DNA from 2 places in the Blautia faecicola genome. Region 1 is predicted to be linked to the other one. Evidence: riboswitches for the same ligand, from Rfam matches in the RefSeq annotation. Region 1 holds a riboswitch; the other holds the start of a gene.
What was found. A riboswitch is a leader RNA that binds a small molecule or an ion and turns the genes downstream of it on or off. The one in region 1 is predicted to bind tetrahydrofolate.
Positions count from the first base shown of each region.

Region 1 (11,980 bases):
TTCCGGTCATCCTCGTATACGTAGACTTCCGCCTGTGACAGCATTTCTTTCACTGCTTCAAAATTACTTTTCCAGTATTGTTCCGGAATAAAATAATGTGCTTTCAGATTGCTGTCTAACCATATCTCAGCAACTCTGTCTATATCCGCTTCCTGTAACACTCTAATCATAAACATTGTTCTCCTTAAAAAGCCCCATACCTGCTGTCTTTGTCACGCAGATATGCAATCACCTATTATCGCGAGCAGGTCACGCTTTCATCATCTTTCTGATAATCAAATTTCCCGTCATTTTTTTCTTCCAGGGCTTTTATGATGTGATATGTGTATTCGTTATATGGTGTCGGGATTCCCAGTTCTTTTCCCATACGGATCAGTGCACCTGAGAACATATCGATTTCTGTGTGGCGTCCTGCATCCAGATCCTGCAACGTGGAATATCTTGCAGATGGCGGAACGGCGCTTCCATGACTGGAGGAATCATCTGCCTTACGAATGTCGATTCCTTTTGCTGCTGCAATCGCTTCCAGTTCCTCCCGGAGTTTATTACTGATTTCTTTCATATGCATACTGTCCCGATAGCAGCCTACACCTGCGCCGAGAACCGCCTGTGGAAGGTTGTTACCGACCTTTAGACGGAATTTGCACCACATTTCTTCTCTGATATATTCTGTGGCGCGGTAATGCAGCCCGGTATCTGCAAAAAGATCCTCGATCGCCTGTACACGTTCGCTCTGATACGGTGCTGTCAGTTCACCGAAAATAATTCCGATCGTCGTTTCCGGGTTGAAACAGTAGCCGTGTCCTTCTTTATGAGAAGCCACCTTGATCAGCGCATGCAGAATATGAGCAGCCCCGATCTCTTTTGCAATAATCTCTTCACTGTCTACGCCGTTCATAAGACTCATAACAGTGGTATGTTCTCCGGTGATCGTGCGGATGCTCTCCAATGCACCCTGTAATGCCCCGTATTTTAAAGCCACAAGTAACAGATCTGTCCCTTTTGCTTCCTGCGGGGTCCATACTTCCGGATGATAGGTGATGCCGTTAATGATGCATCCTTTTTTCATTCTTTCTGCGCGTTCCCCTTCTGCGATCACGCCCAACCGGATATCTTTCCGGTTTGAGAGTCCCCATATTACATACGATCCAACTGCTCCTGCGCCAAGAACTGCAACTGTTTTTATCTTCATGCTCTTTCTCTCCTTCCACCAGAATAACTTATTGAACAGAATACTGTCTGCTGCATATTTGCTTTTGTTCTTTCAACGAGATAAAATACGCTTCACAAATTTGGCTCGTTGCCCGCATATCCAAAATTGATCCGGTGGATCAATTTTGATTCTCGCGGCAGTCACCAAGGTCTCATACAAGCATGAACTTTGGCTCGTTGCCCGCATAAATTACTGTAAATATATCATATTTGCCGAAAGATTGCCACTGCCCAGCCTGACAGTGTAAAATGCAACCCCCTCTCTGTCCCTTCCGTTGCTTTTTTCTTTTGGTTGTATTACAATCATAAGTAACAATTGTCAGATTATCAAAGGAGCAGCCGCCGTTATGGATAAAAAAAGTGTGACAACTCTCACGTTAAAACAAATCAACAAACATACCGTCTATCAGTACATCTACCGCCAGCGGGAAACTTCCAAATTTCAGATCGTACAGGATCTGAACATGGGACTTTCCACGGTCAGTCAGAATCTGACCACATTGGAAAAAGAAGGGCTGATCGAACGAAACGGGTATTTTGCCTCTACCGGAGGACGAAAAGCACAGATTATCCGGATCGTACCGGATCTCAGGATCGCCATCGGGATCGGAATTTTAAAGAACATGTTTCATCTCGTTGCGGTGGATCTGTACGGGGAGGCCGTCGCGAGGGAGACGATTCCACTTGCCTACGAGGACACGCCGGAATATTACGACACATTTGCCGGCGAGGTGCTTCATTTTATTGAAAAAAATGAGTACCCCACGGAAAAAATCTCAGGGATCTCCATTGCCACACAGGGGATCATTTCCCCGGATGGTTCGTCCGTGACTTACGGTGCTATTATGGGAAATACGCGGATGCAGCTTTCTGATTTTGCTTCCCGGCTTCCTTTTCCGTGTCATCTGGTTCACGACTCCAAGGCGGCCGCGGATCTGGAACTCTGGAATCATCCGAAACTGGACAGTGCTCTTGTTTTCTTATTAAATCGAAATCTCGGCGGTGCTGTAATCACCAATCACAGCGTTCATCAGGGTTTTTCTATGCACAGCGGTTCTCTGGAACACATCTGTGTGGAACCGGATGGTCCAGTCTGTTACTGCGGAAATCGCGGCTGCCTGGAAACCTTTTGTTCCGCCAATGCACTGGAACTGCGCAGCGGACTTTCAGTAAAAGAATTTTTCCTGAAATTGCGGGATCCGGATAGCTCAGGGGAACATTTACAGAACATCTGGCAGGACTATCTGCGGCATCTGGCTTTCGCCATCCGTAATCTCAACCTGCTGATCGACTGTCCGGTGATCCTGAGCGGATATCTTGCACCTTATTTTCTCCCGGAGGATCTGGATCGGCTGCTTGGTCTGATCAATGAGCATACACCGTTTCCTCTGGCGAAAGATTCGCTTCTTACCGGCACCCACGGACAGTATACACCGGCAATTGGGGCGGCGCTGTTTTACGTAAAAAATTTTCTGGATACATAGGCATAGCCATGGTACTTTCTCCTTGCGCTGTTTCGTTCTTATGTAAACTAACAGGGAGCTGATAATTCAATGTTACCGGCCACGGAATGAACAGCAACAATTTCATATATTTTCCGGTATTCTCTTGCACCCTCTTTCCATGAGTGCTATAATCCTTTCAAACAGCAGAGAAACCCTATGTGTCTGCTGTTTCGATTGAAATACTATGCAAAATAGGTTTCCATGCGTCAAGTGTTTTGTGGATGGGGAGTTGCCACAGAAACGAAAAGTCGGTTCGCCTGCGGACCGGACTTACGATATGGTTACCGCACCCGTTGCAACAACCAGATGATTAACATCCGATTGTGAAGGGATATACTCATAGTTATTTTTCAGTAGCTTTATTTTCTTCACATCAGGGTGTTTTTTTTCTTGCATATTATTCTGTACATCTATGCAGAACATCCTGATGCATATTTTTGTATGCTCAGAATCTTTCTATGTCCGATTTTACAGGAAGTTTCTCAGTATACAGCATTATTTACACAGGAGGTTTTGTACCATGATGGATCACGAAAAAATCAAAGAAGGCGTTCGTCTGATGCTGGAAGGTATCGGCGAAGACGTCAATCGAGAAGGTTTACTCGAAACACCCGACCGTATCGCCAGAATGTGCGAGCAGATCTACGGCGGGCTCTATGAAGATGCCGGTGTGCATCTGTCCAAACAATTTCACGCTACCAATAACAATATCGTTCTGGAAAAAGATATCACCTTTTATTCCACCTGCGAACATCATCTGCTGCCCTTCTACGGAAAAGCTCATGTGGCTTATATCCCGGATCAGCGCGTGGCAGGTTTAAGCAAACTGGCCCGCACGGTAGAAGTCTATGCAAGACGCCCGCAGATCCAGGAAAATATGACCGCACAGATTGCGGACGCTCTCGAAGAACATCTGCAGCCGAAGGGTGTGATGGTCATGATCGAGGCAGAACATATGTGTATGACCATGCGCGGTGTTCAGAAACCAGGCAGCAAAACTGTGACCACCATCGTGCGTGGAGCCTTTGCGGAAGATTTTTCCCTGCAGCAGACTTTTTTACAGATGGTAAAGGCTTAAATCTGTCATGGAACAGCGAATTATTATGAAACGCATCGATCAGATTTTATCCCACCCTGTCTTTCGAGAGCAGTTTGCACTGTTACAGGAAGCAGAAAAAGACCGGATCTTCTGCCGTCACACGATGGAGCATTTTCTGGATGTGGCGCGGCTGATGTATATTTATAATCTGGAAGATCAGGCTGGCTTTTCCAAGGAAATGATCTACGCCACCGGACTTCTTCACGATATCGGCCGTTATGAACAGATGGAAAAAGGTACTCCTCACCATCTGGCAGGGGCAAGACTGGCGGAACGCATCCTTACGGACTGTGATTTTTCTCTTACTGAGCAGAAATCGATTCTTGCTGCGATCCGAAGCCACCGGGTAAAAGATACTGCGGAAACTCCCTTATTTTCCCGCTATCTCTACCGTGCGGACAAACAGTCACGAAACTGTTTGTACTGTCCTGCAAGAAATGCATGCAACTGGCCGGAGGAGAAGATGAATCTGACGATTTGTTATTAATTTTGAACTTATGTAAACTTCAAGAGGAGAAAACATGTATGAGAATTGGTAATCATGAATTTGATACAAAGAATGAAACTTATATTATGGGAATCCTGAACGTGACTCCCGACTCTTTTTCCGACGGTGGAAAATTCAATCATATGGATGCTGCTCTCGCTCACGCCGAGCAGATGATCCGGGACGGCGCTGACATCATCGATATCGGCGGGGAATCCACCCGTCCGGGACATACCGTCATTTCCGATGAGGAAGAAATCGCAAGAGTTACTCCGGTCATAGAAGCCGTCAAGGCACGGTTTGACGTTCCGGTTTCCATCGATACTTACAAAGGAAATGTCGCAGAGGCTGCCCTTCAGGCCGGTGCCGACCTGGTCAATGATATCTGGGGATTCAAGTTCGACTATAAAACCGCCGAGGTGACCGCCCGTTACCACGCTGCCTGCTGCCTGATGCACAACCGAAACGAAGCCATATATCAGAATTTTCTGGAAGACATGGTCGCCGATATGAAAGAATGCGTTGCTATCGCACACAAAGCAGGTGTTCCGGACGATAAAATCATGCTGGATCCGGGTGTCGGCTTTGGAAAAACGTATGAGCAGAATCTGGAAGCCATCAATCATGTAGATGTCTTGCAGGAACTCGGACTCCCGATTCTTCTCGGCACTTCCAGAAAATCTGTCATCGGCAACACCCTGGATCTGCCGGTAGATCAGCGCGTGGAAGGAACACTTGCCACCACCGTGATCGGCATGCTCCGCGGATGCTCCTTTGTCCGGGTACACGATATCAAAGAAAACCACCGGATCATTCAGATGACGAAAGCGATCCTGTCCTGCTAGGAGGAAATTTATGGATAAAATAAGAATTGAGAATCTGGAAATCTTTGCAAAGCATGGAGTATTTCCGGAAGAGAATTTTTTAGGACAAAAGTTTGTACTCTCCGCCGTTTTGCATACCGACACCAGAAAAGCCGGGCTCACCGATGAGCTTTCTTATTCGGTACATTACGGTGAAGTCAGCCATCTAATCAAAAAAGTAGTCGAAGAAAATACCTGGAAACTGCTGGAGACGGTAGCGGAGGCGACCGCAAAAGCGATTCTGCTCTCCTACCCGATGGTCTCTCAGGTGGATCTTACCATCAAAAAACCGTGGGCGCCCATCGGTCTGCCTCTGGATACCGTATCGGTGGAGATCAGCCGCGGCTGGCATACCGCTTATATTGCGCTCGGCTCCAATATGGGGGACAAGGAAAAATACCTGAACGAGGCGGTTGAAAAACTACAGCAGACTTCGGACTGCCAGGTGCTGAAAGTGTCTGATTTTCTGGTGACCGCACCCTACGGCGGTGTGGAGCAGGATGACTTTTTAAACGGTGCACTGGCACTGAAAACACTGCTGACACCGCAGGAACTGCTCGAACGCCTCCATGAGATCGAACAGGAAGCGCACCGGGAGCGCCTGATCCACTGGGGACCGCGGACGCTGGATCTGGATATCTTACTGTATGACGATCTGGTACTGGACACCCCGGATCTGATCATTCCTCATGTGGAGATGCATCTGCGGGACTTCGTCCTGATCCCGCTGGCTCAGATTGCTCCGTGGAAACGCCACCCGGTACTGGGACTTACCGTTTCACAGATGCTGGCAGATCTGCAGGCGAAGCAGGAATCCTGATCTGCTATACGGATTCCTCATTCTGGTAATTATGTAAACCATTCTGCTATTTCTGACCGTCAGACTCCTCCTTCGTCTGCTCATTTGACGAATCCCCCGGATTGCCCTGCGGCGGATCTCCCAGCGGGCGTTCCCCGTTTTGCATATCCGGCGGATTTCCCTGTCCCTGCGGCGGGATCGGACGGTCGGAATTATCAGAATTGTCAGAATCGCCATTGTTATCTCCCATCGGACCTCCCTGCGGCATCTGTCCACCACCCTGTCCTGGCGCATTCGTCGCTTCTCCGTCGGTGTATACCAGACTTTCCATGGTTACTTCCTGGCTGTTCTCCCCGGTGTGTATCGTATAGGTACTTCCATCGCTTAATTCTGCGCAGCTGATAACTACGGAATTATATTCCCGTACCGGTGTATAACTTACCAGCGTATTGCCATCTCCATCTTCCAGTGTGATCTCCCCGCTCTGGTTATCTGTCAGGTTCACCAGCAGCGATCCCTGCGTGGAATCGGAACCAAAGTTCTGTGCCATGCCGCTCATACCGGTTGCTACCAGCGTTCCCCCGGTGATCGTTGCCGCTCCATTGTAATCCAGGGCACCATTTCCGTTATCACTCGGACCGGAAACAAAGATGGTTCCTCCACTGACAGTCAGATCCCCATTGCTGTCAATTCCGTCTCCGGTGGCATCGATCGTGACAGTTCCGCCGGAAATCGTGATCCAGGCATCCTCGTCTGCCGAGAACATATCCCCGCCAAATCCGCCCATGCCGCTCTGGTCGTTTCCACCGGCTGCATTCAGTCCGTCATCGCTGGCTGTGATATCGATGGTTCCACCGGAGATCTCCACATTCTGTCCTTCGATTCCTTCATAACACGTTTCGATCGTAATTTCTCCGCCGTATACACGATTTGCCTCATCCGCATGCATGCCGTCATCTCCGGTACTGAGTGTGTAAGTTCCGCCGCAGATGATCATATTGCCGTTGGTATGCAAACTGTCATCGCAGGAATCTATCGTAAAGGTTCCATCTTTTACCAGCAGATCGCCACCGGCCTTGACTCCCTTGGTGCTGGTATCTTCAGCACTGGTGTCTTCGGTATCGCTATTCTGTGTTTCACTTCCGGTAGCTGTATTTTCGGAAGCTGTGCTTCCAGTAGCTTCACTGTTAGCCTTTGCACTGCTTTCTTCCGTTCCGGTCTTTTTCACACTGGCAGTCTTACTGGTTTCCTCCGTACTGCTGTCCGTTCCACTGTTCTGCATATCGCCGCTTTCCTCATTTGCTGCTCCCGCATCCTGCGGTGGCTGCATATCCGCCATTCCCGGACCGCCCTGACCGAAATCTCCGCCAGGTCCCTGCATATCGTTCTTTTTCGTCGCTTTCGTGCTGCCGCCCCCGGCTGTGATCTCGTAAGTTCCGCCATCGATCTGCAACACACCGGAAGCCGAGATACCGTCTCCATCTGCCTTCAGTGTGTATGTTCCATCTGCCAGATAGACAAATCCTTTGCTCTCATCCCCGCTGTTTTCACTGTGGATCGCATCTTTTCCGGATTCGATTGTAAAAGTTCCATCTGCGATGCGGACACTGTCCTTTCCGGACACTCCCTGTTTTTCGGCAGTAATCTCATACGTTCCACCGGTGACCACAAGATCATCCTTCGACACGATTCCATGCCCCGCCGATGTTACTGTCATACTGCCGCTTCCATTGAGTGTCAGATCTTCTTTGGAAAAGATTGCCCCGTCCACGTTGCTGTCGGTATCGTCAGAAAATGATTCCGAATTCAGCGTATTCTCACTTTCATCCGCCAGTGTGACAAATACTTTATCTGCCTGTGTCACCTGAATCGCCGCGCCTTCTTTGCTGGTGATCGACACGCCATCCAGAACCACCTGGATTTTCTCACTGTCATCCACATCCACCACGAGACTTCCATCTGACAGGCTGCCGCTTACCAGATACGTTCCCTCGCCGGTGATCGTTACCGTCTGACCATCGATGCTTACATTTTTATCCTCACATGTCGAATCCTCATCATCCAGTGTGATCTTTGTGCACTCCTTTTCATCATAACTGCCCTCCAGATCACGGTCGGAAAACATATCGTCTGTATCCACCAGATCTTCCACTGTCTCCGTACTTTTATTTTCCGTGCTGTCTGCTGTCGTGTCTGTCGTTGTCGCTGTACCTGTATCCGTTGTTGCCGCCGTGCTGCATCCGGTCATACCAAGTGCCGCTGCCAGTAACACCGCCATCATTTGTCGTCGTTTCATATTGATTCCCCCTGTCTCTTCTTCCGAAGATTTCTGTATTGTAATCACAGATTCTCTGTCACATTTTCCTGATTACTGATCACGATCTCCAGATTACCGTTTCTGCACCGGAGACCGTCGATCATTTCTTTTTCCTTGCTGTTGTCCTTTAAGGTCAGCTGATAAGCCAGCTTGAAAAGGCTTCCCATATTGGTTGTCTTTACTTTGGAAAGTTCCCATTTATCTGTATATGTATCAAACAGATCATCAAACACACTCGTATAATCTAGATCTTCCGGAATCGTGATCGTCAGTGTCTTCTCCCGTGTATCTTTTTTCTCCCACAGGTTCAGATGTACATACCCAGCCATGATCAGTGCAAGGATCACGGTATATAACACGGCGTATCCGAGATATCCCATCCCGCTTACCAGACCTGCGCCCATCGCGATAAAGATTGCCCCGATATCCTTCGCACTTCCCGGAACGCTTCGGAAACGTACCAGTGAAAATGCGCCGGCAACGGCAACGCCCGTTCCTACATTTCCATTGACCATCATGATCACCACGCAGACCACTGCCGGAAGGATCGCAAGTGTCCGGACAAATCCCGGATTATAGCGGGTTTTATAGGCGTAGGCTGCTGCCAGGATCACACCGCTCACCAGCGAGACTCCCACACACAGTTGTCTGATTTACCATCTCGGTTCCTCCTTATGGATGTGATTGTATCGGAGAAACCTTAAATGAAGTTTAAAGAAACTTAAAAAACACAGAATCTACACATTTATTCATCAAAAAACGGAACTTGCATAAAAATATTACGCAAAGTTCCGCTCTTTCTATCATTTTTATCACTTTTTCCCTTCCACACAGATCCAGTCCGTGCCCTCTTTTATATGGATCTGAATGTCCTCGAACCCTGCTTTTTCAAACAGTTCCTGAAATTCTTCACGGGTTGGAGTGAAGAGGTGGAAGCGGTAAATGTTTTCCAGTGTCTTTGGATCCAGACCTTCTTTATTATAGGTATCTGCCACCAGCACGAAGGTTCCGCCCGGTTTCAGTACCCGGCGCACTTCTTTCAGATTTTCTTGTGGAGCCGGCCAGAAATAAAAGCTCTCTACCGTAGTAATCTTGTCAAAGGTATCGTCTGCAAAAGACAGTGATTCCACGGAGCCTTCCAGAACTTTCATCTTGCCACTCTCCACATCCTGCCGGTTCGTCTCCAGTGATGTCTCCACTGATACCGGGGAATAATCCACGCCGGTCAGATGACCTGTCGTTACCTTTTCACTCATTCTTTTTAACGTAGCACCGCCGCCACAGCCGATGTCCAGGATCTCATCATCCGGGGCGATCTGCCAGTGTTCCAGTGCCCAGCAGGTCACTGCGGAATGACTCTCATTCATTCGTTTTAACATCATCTCCCCGTCTTCCCCCTGCGGTTTTGCCGGATTGCCGGAGATGGTGATTTCTTCCTGTGTCCGTTCGGTTGTATTTTCCATATCAGCATTACATCTGTCGCATGTTTCCATTACATCTGCCTCCTCATTTTCTTCTCTCTGAATCATCACTGGTTCTAGAGCGTGTTTGAAAAAGGCTTTCTGCAAGATGTGCGTCACAGTTTGTGGGAGATTTTGCCTGAATGAGGGCGGCGTAGCGGGCTACGTCAACCGAATGAAGGTAAAATATGCCGCAAAGTGGGGCGTGCAGATTGCAGGAATGATTTTTCAAACACGCTCTAGTATACCCTACACCACAAATCGCCGCAAGTTCGCGTTGTATTTTCCTGATAAGTCATGTATACTCATTTTAAAGAGCAGAATTCGAAACTACTTATGATTACGAAAATACCCATACAGTGAGGATACGATATGAGAACTCTGGAACAGGAAAATCAGATATTAAAAACTGAACTGGCTGCGGAGCGTTTTATGATCGATCAGATCACGAAGCTGAACAGTTCCGAGATCATCACCGACGGGATTCAGGAGATGCTCGGTGCTCTTGGAGCGTATGTTCATGCAGACCGTTCTTACGTCTTTGAAATTACCGATAATTATATCACCACCAACACCTACGAATGGTGCGCTCCCGGTGTCATTCCGCAGATTGATAATCTGAAGGGAATCACTTTTGATGAGATGCCTCACTGGATTGAAATTTTTCTGAAAGGTGAGACGATCCTGATCGACCATCTGGAAGATGTCCGGATAAGCATGCCACAGGAATATGAACTCCTGAAAATGCAGAATATCCGGACGCTGATCGCTTTCCCGATCTCCCTTCATGACCATCTGATCGGTTTTGTGGGACTGGACAATCCGGAAATGAGCCGTTCCCGTCTGATCGAGCGGATGCTTTATCTGTTGGGACAGCACGTGGGAATAGCTATCGATGACTATAAAAAAGAACGGATCCGTCTGGAAATGGCTGCCGCAAAGTCGCGTCAGGAGTACAAACGTGACATGGAAAATATCCTTGGCGGCGCACAGATCGGAATCTGGTCCATCGAGATGGAACACGGCAAAGCACCGCGGATGTATGCAGACCGTACCATGTGTGAGCTGCTCGGTGTGCATCCGTCCATCTCACCGGAGGACTGTTACGATGTCTGGTTTGCCGGTATTTCCCCGAACTATGTGGCTGCGGTCCTCGATAATGTGGATATCGTTCGCCGGGACGGATATTCTGAGATCACCTATACCTGGAACCATCCTGCCCGTGGCCTGATCTGGGTACGCTGCGGCGGTGTATTTTTTCATAACTATCCGGATGGCGGATTTCTGATCCGCGGGTATCATCAGGATGTTACCGCCTCGATCCGAAGTGAACTGCGTTATCAGAGCCTGACAGCTGCAACCAGCCAGATTTACTATGCGATCTATACAATCGACCTGAAGCGGGATTATATGGAGCAGCTTTCCACAGCAAACGCACTTTTCCCGCTCAGCGATGACAAAGGTGTGGCTTCTGAAAAAATCGGCAGAATCTGTAAAAAATACGTCCGGGAGGATTATCAACCGAAACTTCAGGATTTCTTCGACTTATCCACATTGCAGGAGCGACTTACACACAATCGCTTTGTCAGCCGGGAATACCCGGACAAGGACGGTCTGTGGAAGCGCGCTACCTTCATTGTCCCGGAATATGAGGACGGCACCGATTTTTCTCAGATCCTGTATGTGACACAGGTTATTGACGAATATAAGCAGAAAGAACTGGCATGGCAGCAGGAACTTGTACAGGCGGCTGACGAAGCCCGCCGGGCAAATATAGCCAAATCGGATTTCCTGAGCCGCATGTCGCACGATATCCGTACACCGATCAATGGCATCATGGGACTTCTCGATATCGAAGAACTGAATCCGGACAGCCCGGAAAGACTGCGGGAGTGCCACACCAAGATACGTGTATGTGCCTCCCATCTGCTGGGACTGATCAACGATGTACTCGATATGAACAAGCTGGAAAGCGGCGAGCTGATCCTGGAGGAAACACCTTTTGATCTGCGTATATTATTGAAGGATTGCTGGACGATCCTGGAATTTCAAGCGGCAAAAATGGAACTGACCTTTAAACCGATCGCCGCCGACAGTATCACCCGCCCCTATGTGATCGGCAGTCCACTCCATGTACGCCAGATTTTTACGAATATTCTGAGCAATGCGATCAAATACAACAAACGTGGAGGAAAGATTTCCGTATCTGCCCGTGCAGCTGCATCCACTGAAGATTCG
Region 1 covers NZ_SDKC01000001.1:709,057-721,036, reverse strand. Annotated here, with positions in the region: gene ETP43_RS03330 (N-acetyltransferase) at 1-170, opposite strand, end outside; gene ETP43_RS03325 (ketopantoate reductase family protein) at 236-1,192, opposite strand; gene ETP43_RS03320 (ROK family transcriptional regulator) at 1,560-2,696, shown strand; THF riboswitch at 2,903-3,015, shown strand; gene ETP43_RS17885 (hypothetical protein) at 2,988-3,113, opposite strand; gene folE (GTP cyclohydrolase I FolE) at 3,238-3,795, shown strand; gene ETP43_RS03310 (HD domain-containing protein) at 3,803-4,303, shown strand; gene folP (dihydropteroate synthase) at 4,342-5,148, shown strand; gene folK (2-amino-4-hydroxy-6-hydroxymethyldihydropteridine diphosphokinase) at 5,159-5,986, shown strand; gene ETP43_RS03295 (carbohydrate-binding domain-containing protein) at 6,033-8,261, opposite strand; gene ETP43_RS03290 (DUF4956 domain-containing protein) at 8,306-8,920, opposite strand; gene ETP43_RS03285 (class I SAM-dependent methyltransferase) at 9,095-9,811, opposite strand; gene ETP43_RS18270 (DUF6783 domain-containing protein) at 9,789-9,932, opposite strand; gene ETP43_RS18265 (DUF6783 domain-containing protein) at 9,882-10,082, shown strand; gene ETP43_RS03275 (hybrid sensor histidine kinase/response regulator) at 10,115-11,980, shown strand, end outside.

Region 2 (11,980 bases), 860 kb from region 1:
GTAACTACGTAGTAGGAACCGGTATTGATACCTTCCTGGGTGTTGATCCTTACGTATCCGGTTCCAGTGAAATGTGTGAACTGCTGACAGAAGGAACCAGAAAATGGACTGGCGCTGCTTATACAGTAGAAACAGATATCGAAAAACTGACCGATCTGATGATCGAAAGAATCGAAGAGAAGAGAACAGCTCTTGGAATCTAATAGAAGAGATTTCTCATTGATCTGATGTCGGAAGCGGATCGCTTCTGACATCAGATAGAAATAGAATGATAAGGTGGATGACAAATTATGAAGATTGCAGTTACCGGTAAAGGCGGCGTGGGAAAGACAACATTTGCTGCTACTCTTGCACGTCTGTATGCAGAAGAGGGGCGGCATGTACTGGCAGCCGATGTGGATCCGGATGCGAATCTGGGACTGGCTCTTGGATTTTCAGAGGAAGAGTTGGATACGATCGTTCCGATCAGTAAGATGCGTAAGCTTGTAGAGGAACGTACCGGTGCTGGACCGGATAATCAGTATTATAAGATCAATCCGAAGGTAGACGATATTCCGGATGCATATGGAAAAGTATGCAACGGAGTGAAACTTCTGGTTCTTGGAACAGTGGAAACCGGCGGCGCCGGATGTGTCTGCCCGGAACATGTAATGCTGAGAAGAATCATTAATAACCTGGTACTTCACAGAGGTGATGTGGTGGTGCTGGATATGGAAGCTGGTCTGGAACATATGGGTCGGGGAACCACAGAAGGTATGGATCAGTTCATCGTGGTGATCGAACCCGGTTCAAGAAGCGTACAGACATACAAAAATGTGAAACGTCTGGCGAAGGATCTGGGAGTCAAACAGGTACATGTAGTTGCCAATAAGATCCGGGATGAAAAAGATGAAGCATTCGTAAAAGAACATATTCCGGCAGAGGATCTGCTGGGATTTATCCACTATAATACGGAGATCATGGATGCAGACCGTCAGGGATGTTCTCCATACGACTACAGCAAATCAGCAGTGGAAGAGATCCGTAAAATCAAAACGACCATCGATAAAATCGATGATTGCAATAAATAATCTAGGAGGAAAAGACATTGACATTATTTGAAAGAGTATTCAATGGAAATGATGCAGTATACGGCCTGACCGAACAGGCAATTGATGCAGCAATTGCACAGCATGGTGAAGAGAAAGCAGTCAGCTTTCCAAACACTGCTTACTGTCTGCCTTGCTATTACGCTGTAACAGGTGTAAAAGTTACTAATCTGAAAGAATTAAAGGAAGCACTGGGAGTTGTCAAAACTCTGATGACAAGAGAACCTCGTCTGAATGACGCTTTTATGTCCGGCGTTGCTACAGCACTGTGTGCGGAATTTATCGAAGCTTTAAAATATATTGACGGTGCTGCTCCATACGAAGAGCCATTATACGGACATCTGGCAGATGCAGTGATCCGTGAACTGGGTGTACCGCTTGTAACAGGTGATATCCCTGGTGTAGCTGTTATCCTGGGATCTGCTCCTACAGTAGAAGAAGGTGTTGCACTGGTAAAATCTTATCAGGCACAGGGTATCCTGGTAACACTGGTAGGCGGTATCTGTGATCAGGTAGCAGAAGCAGGTATGGCTACCGGCGCAAACGTACGTGTTATCCCGCTGGGTAAAGATGTAACAGCAGTTATCCATGTAGTATCCGTAGCACTGAGAGCAGCTTTGATCTTCGGTAACGTAACACCTGGTGATGCTAAGACTCTGATGGAATACACCATGCAGCGTGTACCGGCATTCGTTAACGCATTCGCTCCTCTGGATGACGTAATCGTAGCTTGTGGTGCAGGTGCTATCGCACTGGGATTCCCGGTTATCACTAATGAAACAGAAAATATCGCAAGAGTTCCGAAGAGCCTGATCGTTCAGGAAGATGTAAGCAAATTCAATGCAACATCTCTGGAAGCTCGTGATATCAAGATCAAGATCACAAACATCGATATCCCGGTAGCATTCGCATCCGCATTCGAAGGAGAAATCATTCGTCGTGGGGATATGCAGGTTGAGTTCGATGGTTCCCGTGTAGACTGTGCAGAGCTGGTACATACTGTTGAGGCCAGTGAGATCGAAGATCATAAGATCACAGTTGTTGGACCGGAAGTAGACGAGATGGAACTGGGAAGCAAAAACAGCATTGCATATGTTGTTAAAGTTGCTGGCAAATCCATGCAGCCTGACTTTGAACCGGTTATCGAGCGTAAATTCCATAACTACATCAACTGTATCGAAGGTGTATACCATACCGGACAGAGAGATATGCAGCGTATCCGTATCAGCAAAAACGCATTTGCTGCAGGATTCCGTCTGAAACATATCGGTGAAGTTCTGTATGCTTCCGTTAAAAATGAATTTGAAGCAGTTGTTGACAAATGTGAAGTTGTTATTTACACAGATCCTGCAGAGTGTACAAGAATTCGTCACGAAGTTGCTATCCCGACATTCAACAAACGTGATGATCGTCTGAAAAATCTGACAGATGAATCTGTAGATGTATATTACAGCTGTATCCTGTGCCAGGCATTCTCCCCGAGCCACGTATGTGTGGTTACACCGGAACGTCTGGGACTGTGTGGTGCCGTTTCATGGCTGGATGCAAAAGCTACCAACGAGCTGGATCCGAACGGACCTTGCCAGGTAATCACAAAAGAGCGTCCGATCGATGAAAGAATCGGTGAATATGAAGACGTTAATGAAGCTGTTAAGAGACTGTCTCAGGGTGCTCTGGAAGATGTATCCCTGTACTCTATCATGGAAAAACCAATGACATCCTGTGGATGCTTCGAGTGTATCTGTGGTATCGAGCCATTCTCCAACGGTGTATGTATCGCCAACCGTGAGTATGCCGGCATGACTCCTCTGGGAATGACCTTCCCTGAACTGGCTTCCATGACAGGTGGTGGAGTTCAGACACCTGGATTCATGGGACACGGAAAACACTTCATCGGCTCTAAAAAGTTTATGAAAGCAGAAGGTGGTATCGAACGTATTGTATGGATGCCGAAAGAACTGAAAGAATTTGTAGCAGACAGACTGAACCAGACAGCAAAAGAACTGTATGGTATTGATAACTTCACAGATATGATCGGTGATGAGACTGTAGCTACAGATCCGGAAACTCTGGTAGAATTTTTAACAGAAAAAGGTCATCCGGCACTTGGAATGGACCCGATGATGTAATATAATTAGTAATGGAAGAAAGTGGCTGACAAATGCCTGGCATTTTTCTATGCCAAATGTCAGAGGATTGTCAGCCATAAATAAATATTAAGGAGGCTAATGAGAATGCCGTTTAATCGTAAACCACAGAAATTTAATGCATCTATCAAAGAAGTAACAATTGGATGCGGTGAAAAAGCAGTCACATTAGGAGGGGAAAATGTTTATCCTTTCTACTCATTTGATGGAGAAATCACCAATGCGCCAAAAGTAGCCGTTGAAATTTCCGATATGGGAGTTCCGGAAGTAGCAGGTCTGAAAGCTTACTATGAAGGATGTTCTACCATGGCAGAAATTGCAAAACGTGCTTCTGAAATGGAAGGTGCTGATTTTGTTTGCCTGCGTCTGGAAGGCGGAGATCCGAACGGAGCAAACAAATCCGTAGACGAACTGATTGCAGTTGTAAAAGAGGTAGCAGATGCAATCGATGTACCGTTAGCTGTAGAAGGCTGCAAAAACGTAGAAAAAGATGGAGAACTTCTTCCGAAAGTTGCAGAGGCACTGCAGGGTAAAAACGCTCTGATCCTGTCTGCAAGAGAAGAAGATTACAAATCTGTTGGAGCAGCAGCAGGTCTTGCTTACGATCAGAAAGTAGGAGCTGAATCTGCAGTAGATATCAACCTGGCAAAACAGCTGAACGTAGTTACCACACAGCTGGGTGTCAAACCGGAAAGCATCGTTATGAACGTTGGTTCTGCAGCCGTTGGATATGGTTATGAATATGTAGTATCTACTATGGACCGTATCAAAGCAGCAGCACTGTCTCAGAGTGATGCCATGCTCCAGATGCCTATCATTACACCAGTATCTTCTGAAACATGGAACGTAAAAGAATCCATGGCTTCCGAGGAAGATATGCCGGAATGGGGACCAACAGAAGAACGTGCAATTTCTATGGAAATCATGACCGCAGCAGCCGATCTGGCCTGTGGATCTGATGCCGTAATTTTAATGCATCCTCAGTCTGTAGCAACCATTTCTAAAATGATCAAAGAATTAGTTTAAGTGTAAGCGATAGAACAGGAGGATAAAAACTATGGCATTATCAGGTATTCAGATTTTTAAAATGTTACCAAAGAAAAACTGTAAAGAATGTGGATGCCCTACTTGTATGGCATTCTCTATGAAAGTAGCACAGGGCGCACTGAAAATCGAACAGTGTCCACACGTTTCTGCGGAAGCTCTGGAAGCGCTGTCTGAGGCTACTGCACCGCCAATGAAGACGATCAAAGTCGGAACAGGCGAAGGAGAGTATACACTGGGTGGAGAAACCGTTCTGTACAGACATGAGAAAACCTACGTAAACAAAACAAGATACGCAGTATCTCTGTGCAGCTGCATGGACGATGCTACTATTGATGCTAAGATCGCAGCTATCCCGGCAGTAGATTATGAACGTATCGGCGAGCGCATGCGTGTTGAGATGATCTATGTCAACTATGGCGCTGAAGCTGGTGCAGACAAATATCTGGAACTGGTGAAAAAAGCTGTTGCTACCGGAAAAACTCTGGTACTGGGTTGTGATGACGTTGAAGTTGCAAAAGCAGCTCTGGAAATCGCAAAAGCTGGAAAACCGATTCTGAATGGTGCAAACGCTTCCAACTATGAAGCAATGAACGCTCTTGCAAAAGAAGCAGACGTTGTTTTAGGTGTAAGCGGTGCAAATCTGGATGAAATCTATGACACTGTTGCAGCTCTGGAAAAAGCAGGAAACAAAAACCTGGTAATCGATGCAACAGGCGCTTCCATCAAAGAAGCTTATGCAAACGCTGTACAGATTCGTCGCGCAGCACTGAAAGATCAGGACAGAACTTTCGGTTACCCGACAATCGTAAATACATCCAAACTGGCAGTAAAAGACAAATACATGCAGGAAGCACTGGTTTCTCTGTTCACCATGAAATACGGTTCTATCGTAGTTGTTGATGAACTGGGATATGCAGAAGCTCTGCCGCTGTTCGGTCTGCGTCAGAACGTATTTACCGATCCTCAGAAACCAATGAAAGTTGAACCGGGTCTGTATCCACTGAATGGTGCAGATGAGAATTCTCTGTGTCTGACAACTGTAGACTTTGCTCTTACATATTTCATCGTATCCGGCGAGCTGGAAAGATCAGGCGTACCTGTAAACCTGATCATCAACGATGCAGGTGGACTTTCCGTACTGACATCCTGGGCAGCAGGTAAGTTCTCCGGTACATCTATCTCTACTTTCATCAAAGAAAACATTGAAAGTAAAGTATCATGCAGAAAACTTGTTATTCCGGGTAAAGTTGCCGTTCTGAAAGGTGACCTGGAAGCAAAACTTCCTGGATGGGAGATTATCGTAGCTCCTCTGGAAGCAGTACAGCTGGTTAAATTCCTGAAAGATATGAAAGAAGCAGGAGAAATCTAAGATTTCGGGAATACCGGAAAGTGAAGAAAGACCGGAATCCTCCCTGTGGGGATTCCGGCAAATAAATATAATTAAAGGAGACACACACTATGGCAAAATTTGTAACAATTGGTGAGAGACTTTCCACCACAGCTCCGGCAGTAAACAAAGCATTTATGGAAAGAGATCCTGAACCGATCCTGAAAAGAGCAAAACAGCAGCTGGATGCTGGTGCTGTATATCTGGATGTAAACATCGGACCTGCTGATGGATACGGCGAAGATCTGATGAAATGGGCAGTACAGTTACTGCAGAGCGAATTCGATAATGTTCCGCTGGCACTGGATACTTCTAACAAAGCAGCTATCGAAGCTGGTATCTCTGTATACAACCGTTCTAAAGGAAAACCAATCGTAAACTCTGCAGATGCAGCTGGAAGAATCGAGAACATCGACCTGGCAGCAGCAAATGATGCCATTGTTATCGCTCTGTGTAACGGTGAAGGAATCGCTGCAGACAACGACGAACGTATGGGTTATCTGACAATGCTTCTGGAAAGAGGTCTGGAACATGGTATGGCAGAAACAGATATGTGGTTCGATCCTCTGTTCCTGGTAGTAAAAGGAATGCAGGACAAACAGATGGAAGTCCTGGAATTCATCAAAATGATCTCCGACATGGGTCTGAACTCCACAGGTGGTCTGTCCAATAACTCCAACGGTATGCCGAAGAATATCCGTCCGATCATGGACTCTGCACTGGTTGCTATGGCTATGATGAATGGTCTGACATCCGCAATCGTTAACCCTAACGATCTGCGTCTGATGGAAACCATCAAATCCTGTGACGTATTCAAAGGAAATACTCTGTACGCAGATTCTTATCTGGAACTGTAAGATGCGCACAGCGGCGTACAAAGTAGATGTCGCAAGCGACCGCCACTGGCGCGAGAATGTGTCTTGACACATTCTATTACAGAAAAATATTTATAATACTGCTGATAATGAGGCCGTCGCCACTAGCCTTTTCTGGCTGAGGTGACAGCCTCCTTTCACAAATTCGAAAAAAAGAGAGGCTTAAATCATGTTTAAAGTAACTTTTCGTTTTGAAAACGGTGAAGCCGTAGATGGTTTTGCAGCAGCCGAGGAGAATCTTCTGGAAGTTGCGAGAAAAACGAATGTAGCAATTGATGCCCCTTGTTCCGGTAACGGTTCCTGCGGAAAATGCCGCGTAAAACTGTTAAAAGGAACTCTGAATTCGCCAAGAACCAGACATATTACAGAGGAAGAATATGCAGAGGGATGGAGATTGTCCTGTGCGAGTAAAGTGGAAGGCGATATCGAAGTAGAAGTACCGGATATTGCATCTGCTTACCGCAGTAGAATGAAGGTTGCGGATTTAAGTTCCCCGGAAGAAGTAGCTATTTTTGACAATGCCAAAGCAGATGTAGAGGCGGCGGGAATTGTTCTGAAAAATGATATGGAAGTGGTAGATGTTACAATGGATGCCCCGTCTCTGGAAGATACCATGCCGGACAATGAACGTCTGATGCGTGCACTGAAAAAACAGATGCAGGTAGAACATGTGATTCTTCCATATACGGTAATCTGCAAGATGGCAGATGTGCTGCGGGAAACCAATTTTTCTGTTCGGTGTGTCATTGGAAGAACAGGAAGCAAAGGCAATATTTTCGTCTATGATATTTTCCCGAAAGATGCAAAAGTGATCATCGGTGGTCTTGCTATCGATATCGGTACTACAACCGTATCCGCATTGCTGATTGATATGGTAACCGGAGATATTCTTGGAAAAGCATCCTCAGGAAACGGTCAGATCCGTTATGGAGCAGATGTTATCAACCGTATCATTGAATCTGCAAAACCTGGCGGAAGACGCCGTCTGCAGAAAGCAGTTATTGATGAGACGATCAATCCGCTGATCCAGCAGATGTGTCGTGCGGCAAAATTCCCGAATAAACAGATCTACCGTATGTGCGTTGCCGGAAATACAACGATGAACCATTTGTTTGCAGGTGTAAATGCAGATCCGGTCCGTATGGAACCGTATATACCGACATTCTATAAAACAAATTCTCTGTATGCATCAGATCTTGGTCTGACCGTGAATCCGGATGCTCATATCATTATCGCTCCGAATATCGGAAGTTATGTGGGCGGAGATATCACTGCCGGTACACTGGTCAGCATGCTGTGGAATAAACCGGAATTTTCTCTGTTTATCGACCTTGGAACCAATGGTGAGCTGGTATTTGGTAACTCTGATTTTATGATGAGCTGTGCATGTTCCGCAGGTCCTGCCTTTGAGGGTGGTGATATCAGCTGTGGTATGCGCGCGACAGACGGTGCGATCGAGGCATGTACCATCGACAAAGAAACCATGGAACCAACCTTTACGGTGGTAGGAGATCCGGGACAGAAACCAATCGGTCTGTGTGGTTCCGGAATTATCGATGTGATCAGTGAACTGTTCTCCGCAGGAATCATCAATCCGAAAGGAAAATTCGTGCGGGAAGGTGAAAGAATTCGCAGAGACAAATATGGTATGGGAAGTTATGTTCTGGCATTCCAGAAGGATGCAGGTGCAGAGAAAGATGTTGAGATCACAGAAGTGGATATCGACAACTTTATTCGTGCCAAAGGTGCGATTTTCTCAGCTATTCGCACCATGCTGAATTCTCTGGAATTTGATGTATCGATGATCGAAGAAGTGTATGTAGCCGGTGGTATCGGAAGTGGTATCAATATGAAGAATGCGGTCAATATCGGAATGTTCCCGGATATCCCGCTGGAAAAATTCCATTACATTGGTAACTCTTCGTTGTCAGGCGCTTATACGATGCTCCTGTCCAAAGAAGCAGAGCGTATGACATACCAGGTTGCATCCAATATGACTTATCTGGAACTGAGTACCGTACCGACTTATATGGATGAATTTGTTGCGGCATGCTTTATTCCACATACGGATACCAGTATGTTCCCGTCCGTTTCTCAGCAGTAAAGATTGACATGCAGGAGAGAACAAACATGGAATTGCAGTACGACAAAGACAGTAAGGAGAGAATCCCTTACGAGCACTACATGGAGTTGCTTCAGAAAGCAGATCCGGAAGAAATCAGTGCGAGAACAGGAATTTCTTACGACCAACAATCACAAACCTTTACCCTTCATCTGTTAGGTGTTGCCTATCAGGTTCACTTTCCGGATTATGTAGTAAGACACGATCCGGAGAGTACGGTAGGATATTATCCGCTGGAAAACGCGATCAATGCCCGGATTCTGGTACTTCGTTACCTGGTGGAAGGACACGCTGCTCCGTCGACCGGAAAATATCTGACTTACCGGGAGACGCCGTGGGGAACGGTATATCTGAAACAGTTTCAGGGCAGATGCTTGATGCGTCTTGCTTATGGGTTTGGCAACAAACAGGAAGCGTTCCGATCTGCAATGGAAAAGATCGGCGCAACACCTCTGGAACACGGAGATATCGCTTATGAGTTCGAAGTGATCGATGGTTTCCGTGTACAGATGATTTTATGGGCAGGAGATGACGAATTTCCTCCGTCATCTCAGATTTTATTCTCTGACAATTTTCCCATTGCTTTTCAGGCAGAGGATATGGCTGTAGTGGGCGATGTATCGATCACTATGATAAAAGCACTGGCATAACTGAATTATAATTTACTGATTTATTTGTAAAAAAATGTGAAACGGGGAATGACTTTCATTCCCGACAGTAGGAGAATGCAAATGAGCAAGGATAGTAGAGTAAACATTGCGCGTAAAGTGCTTCAGGATGGGAAGTTGCCTGTTGACGAAGGAAACCGCGAAATATTTCCACGATGTAATGTTGCGTCCGCTACTGCATTAAAGATAGATTCAGTTTCTGTGTTATCTGCCTTTGGTGTAGTATACTGCTATACCTGAGAAAGGAAAATACAATGAAAAAACTGAATGGTAGAACTATCGTTTTTGCAGCTGTTTTAGTGGCAATGAATCTGGTGTTAAGCCGGGTGCTGGCGATCAATATCGGTCCAACCATCCGAATTACGATAAGTGCAACACCGATTTATCTGGCAAGTCTCTGGTTTGGACCGCTGGTAGGGGGAATCTGCGGTGGTCTGGGAGATCTGCTTGGGTGCCTGATCCAGGGATATGCACCGAATCCACTGATCCTGGTATCTTCTGTACTTTCCGGTGTACTGCCGGCAGTGTTCAAAAAGTACGTGTTCCGGGATAGAATAAATACCTGGAAAATAGCAGTGATGCTGATTGTAAACGGAATCATAGGTTCCCTTGGATTTACAGTACTTGGTCTTCATGTATATTACGCAACACCATGGAGTGTACTGTATGCAACGAGAACGCTTCAGACGATTGCGCTTACAATTGCAAATACAATTCTGGTTTCCCTCTTATATCAGAGTGCACTGACCCCGTATGTGAATCAGATCTTTGCGTCTCAGAAAACCAGAGAAGTATAAAAGGAGGTAAATGATATGGGATACAAAACAGACATTGAAATCGCACAGGAATGCGAAATGAAACCGATCACCGAGATCGCAGCGAAAGCAGGTATCGATGACAAATATCTGGAGCAGTATGGAAAATACAAAGCAAAAATCGACTACAATCTGTTAAGAGAGTCTGATGCTCCGGACGGAAAACTGATCCTGATGACTGCCATCAACCCGACACCGGCAGGTGAAGGAAAAACAACAACAACTGTAGGTTTGGCAGATGCCCTGCAGAAAATGGGCAAGAAAGTTATGGTAGCTTTAAGAGAACCATCCTTAGGACCGGTCTTCGGTGTAAAAGGTGGAGCAGCCGGCGGCGGATACGCACAGGTAGTTCCGATGGAAGATATTAACCTGCACTTTACCGGTGACTTCCATGCCATCGGCGCAGCTAACAACCTGCTGGCAGCCATGATCGACAACCACATCTTCCAGGGAAATGCTCTGAACATTGACCCGAGAAAGATCACCTGGAAACGTTGTGTAGATATGAACGACCGTCAGCTTCGTAATGTCGTAGACGGACTCGGCGGAAAGACCAATGGTATGCCGAGAGAAGACGGCTACGATATCACCGTAGCAAGTGAGATCATGGCAGTTCTGTGTCTGGCAAGCGATATCAACGACCTGAAAGAACGTCTGGGACGTATCATCATTGGATATACATACGGTAAAGTGGCAGAACAGAAACCGGTAACCGCACACGATCTGCATGCAGAAGGTGCAATGACCGCCCTGTTAAAAGATGCTCTGAAACCGAACCTGGTACAGACACTGGAACATGTACCGGCAATCGTACACGGCGGACCATTCGCCAACATCGCACACGGATGTAACTCCGTAACCGCAACCAAGATGGCTCTGAAACTGGCTGACTATGCAATCACAGAAGCCGGATTCGGTGCAGATCTGGGCGCTGAGAAATTCCTGGATATCAAGTGCCGTATGGCAGGACTGAAACCGTCTGCAGTTGTTATCGTAGCAACCGTACGTGCCCTGAAATATAACGGCGGCGTTCCGAAAGCTGAGCTGAATGCAGAAAACCTGGAAGCTCTGGAAAAAGGTATGCCGAACTTGTTAAAACACGTAAGCAACATCAAGAATGTATACAAACTGCCATGTGTAGTTGCCATCAATGCATTCCCGACCGATACCAAAGCAGAACTGGATCTGGTAGAAGAAAAATGTAAAGAACTGGGCGTAAACGTAGCTCTGTCTGAAGTATGGGCAAAAGGCGGCGAAGGCGGTCTGAAACTGGCTGAAGAAGTGATCCGTCTGGTAGAGGAACCAAACGACTTCACATACGCTTACGAACTGGAAGGTTCTATCGAAGACAAACTGAACCAGATCGTACAGAAAGTATACGGTGGAAAACGTGTCGTTCTGACAGCCAACGCTCAGAAACAGGCAAAACAGTTAGAGGCTCTTGGATTCGGCAACTGCCCAATCTGTGTGGCTAAGACACAGTACAGCCTGACCGATGACCAGACCAAACTAGGTGCACCGACAGACTTTGAAGTAACCGTAAGAAACCTGAAAGTTTCCGCAGGTGCAGGCTTTATCGTAGCCCTGACCGGTGAGATCATGACCATGCCTGGACTGCCGAAAGTACCGGCTGCTGAGAAGATCGATGTAGATGAGACAGGAAAAATTACTGGTCTGTTCTAAGAATCATCGTAACTGTTCAGTACCTTCACAGTTACGAGCCAAAATGTATTTAAAATCACCTTCGGTGATAACATTTTGGCTTGTATGTCTCGGGATTTTGGTATGTTCATGCCAAAACACCTCGCGGAATATTTCCTACTGAATAGTC
Region 2 covers NZ_SDKC01000001.1:1,573,083-1,585,062, forward strand. Annotated here, with positions in the region: gene cooS (anaerobic carbon-monoxide dehydrogenase catalytic subunit) at 1-203, shown strand, start outside; gene ETP43_RS07020 (ATP-binding protein) at 291-1,070, shown strand; gene acsB (acetyl-CoA decarbonylase/synthase complex subunit alpha/beta) at 1,088-3,217, shown strand; gene acsD (acetyl-CoA decarbonylase/synthase complex subunit delta) at 3,323-4,261, shown strand; gene acsC (acetyl-CoA decarbonylase/synthase complex subunit gamma) at 4,293-5,651, shown strand; gene acsE (carbon monoxide dehydrogenase/acetyl-CoA synthase methytransferase subunit) at 5,741-6,526, shown strand; gene acsV (corrinoid activation/regeneration protein AcsV) at 6,714-8,648, shown strand; gene ETP43_RS07050 (DUF3786 domain-containing protein) at 8,675-9,316, shown strand; THF riboswitch at 9,410-9,511, shown strand; gene ETP43_RS07055 (folate family ECF transporter S component) at 9,589-10,131, shown strand; gene ETP43_RS07060 (formate--tetrahydrofolate ligase) at 10,147-11,832, shown strand.
Region 2: it holds a riboswitch for tetrahydrofolate, as region 1 does, so the genes downstream of both, ETP43_RS07055 (folate family ECF transporter S component) here and folE (GTP cyclohydrolase I FolE) in region 1, are expected to answer to the same signal.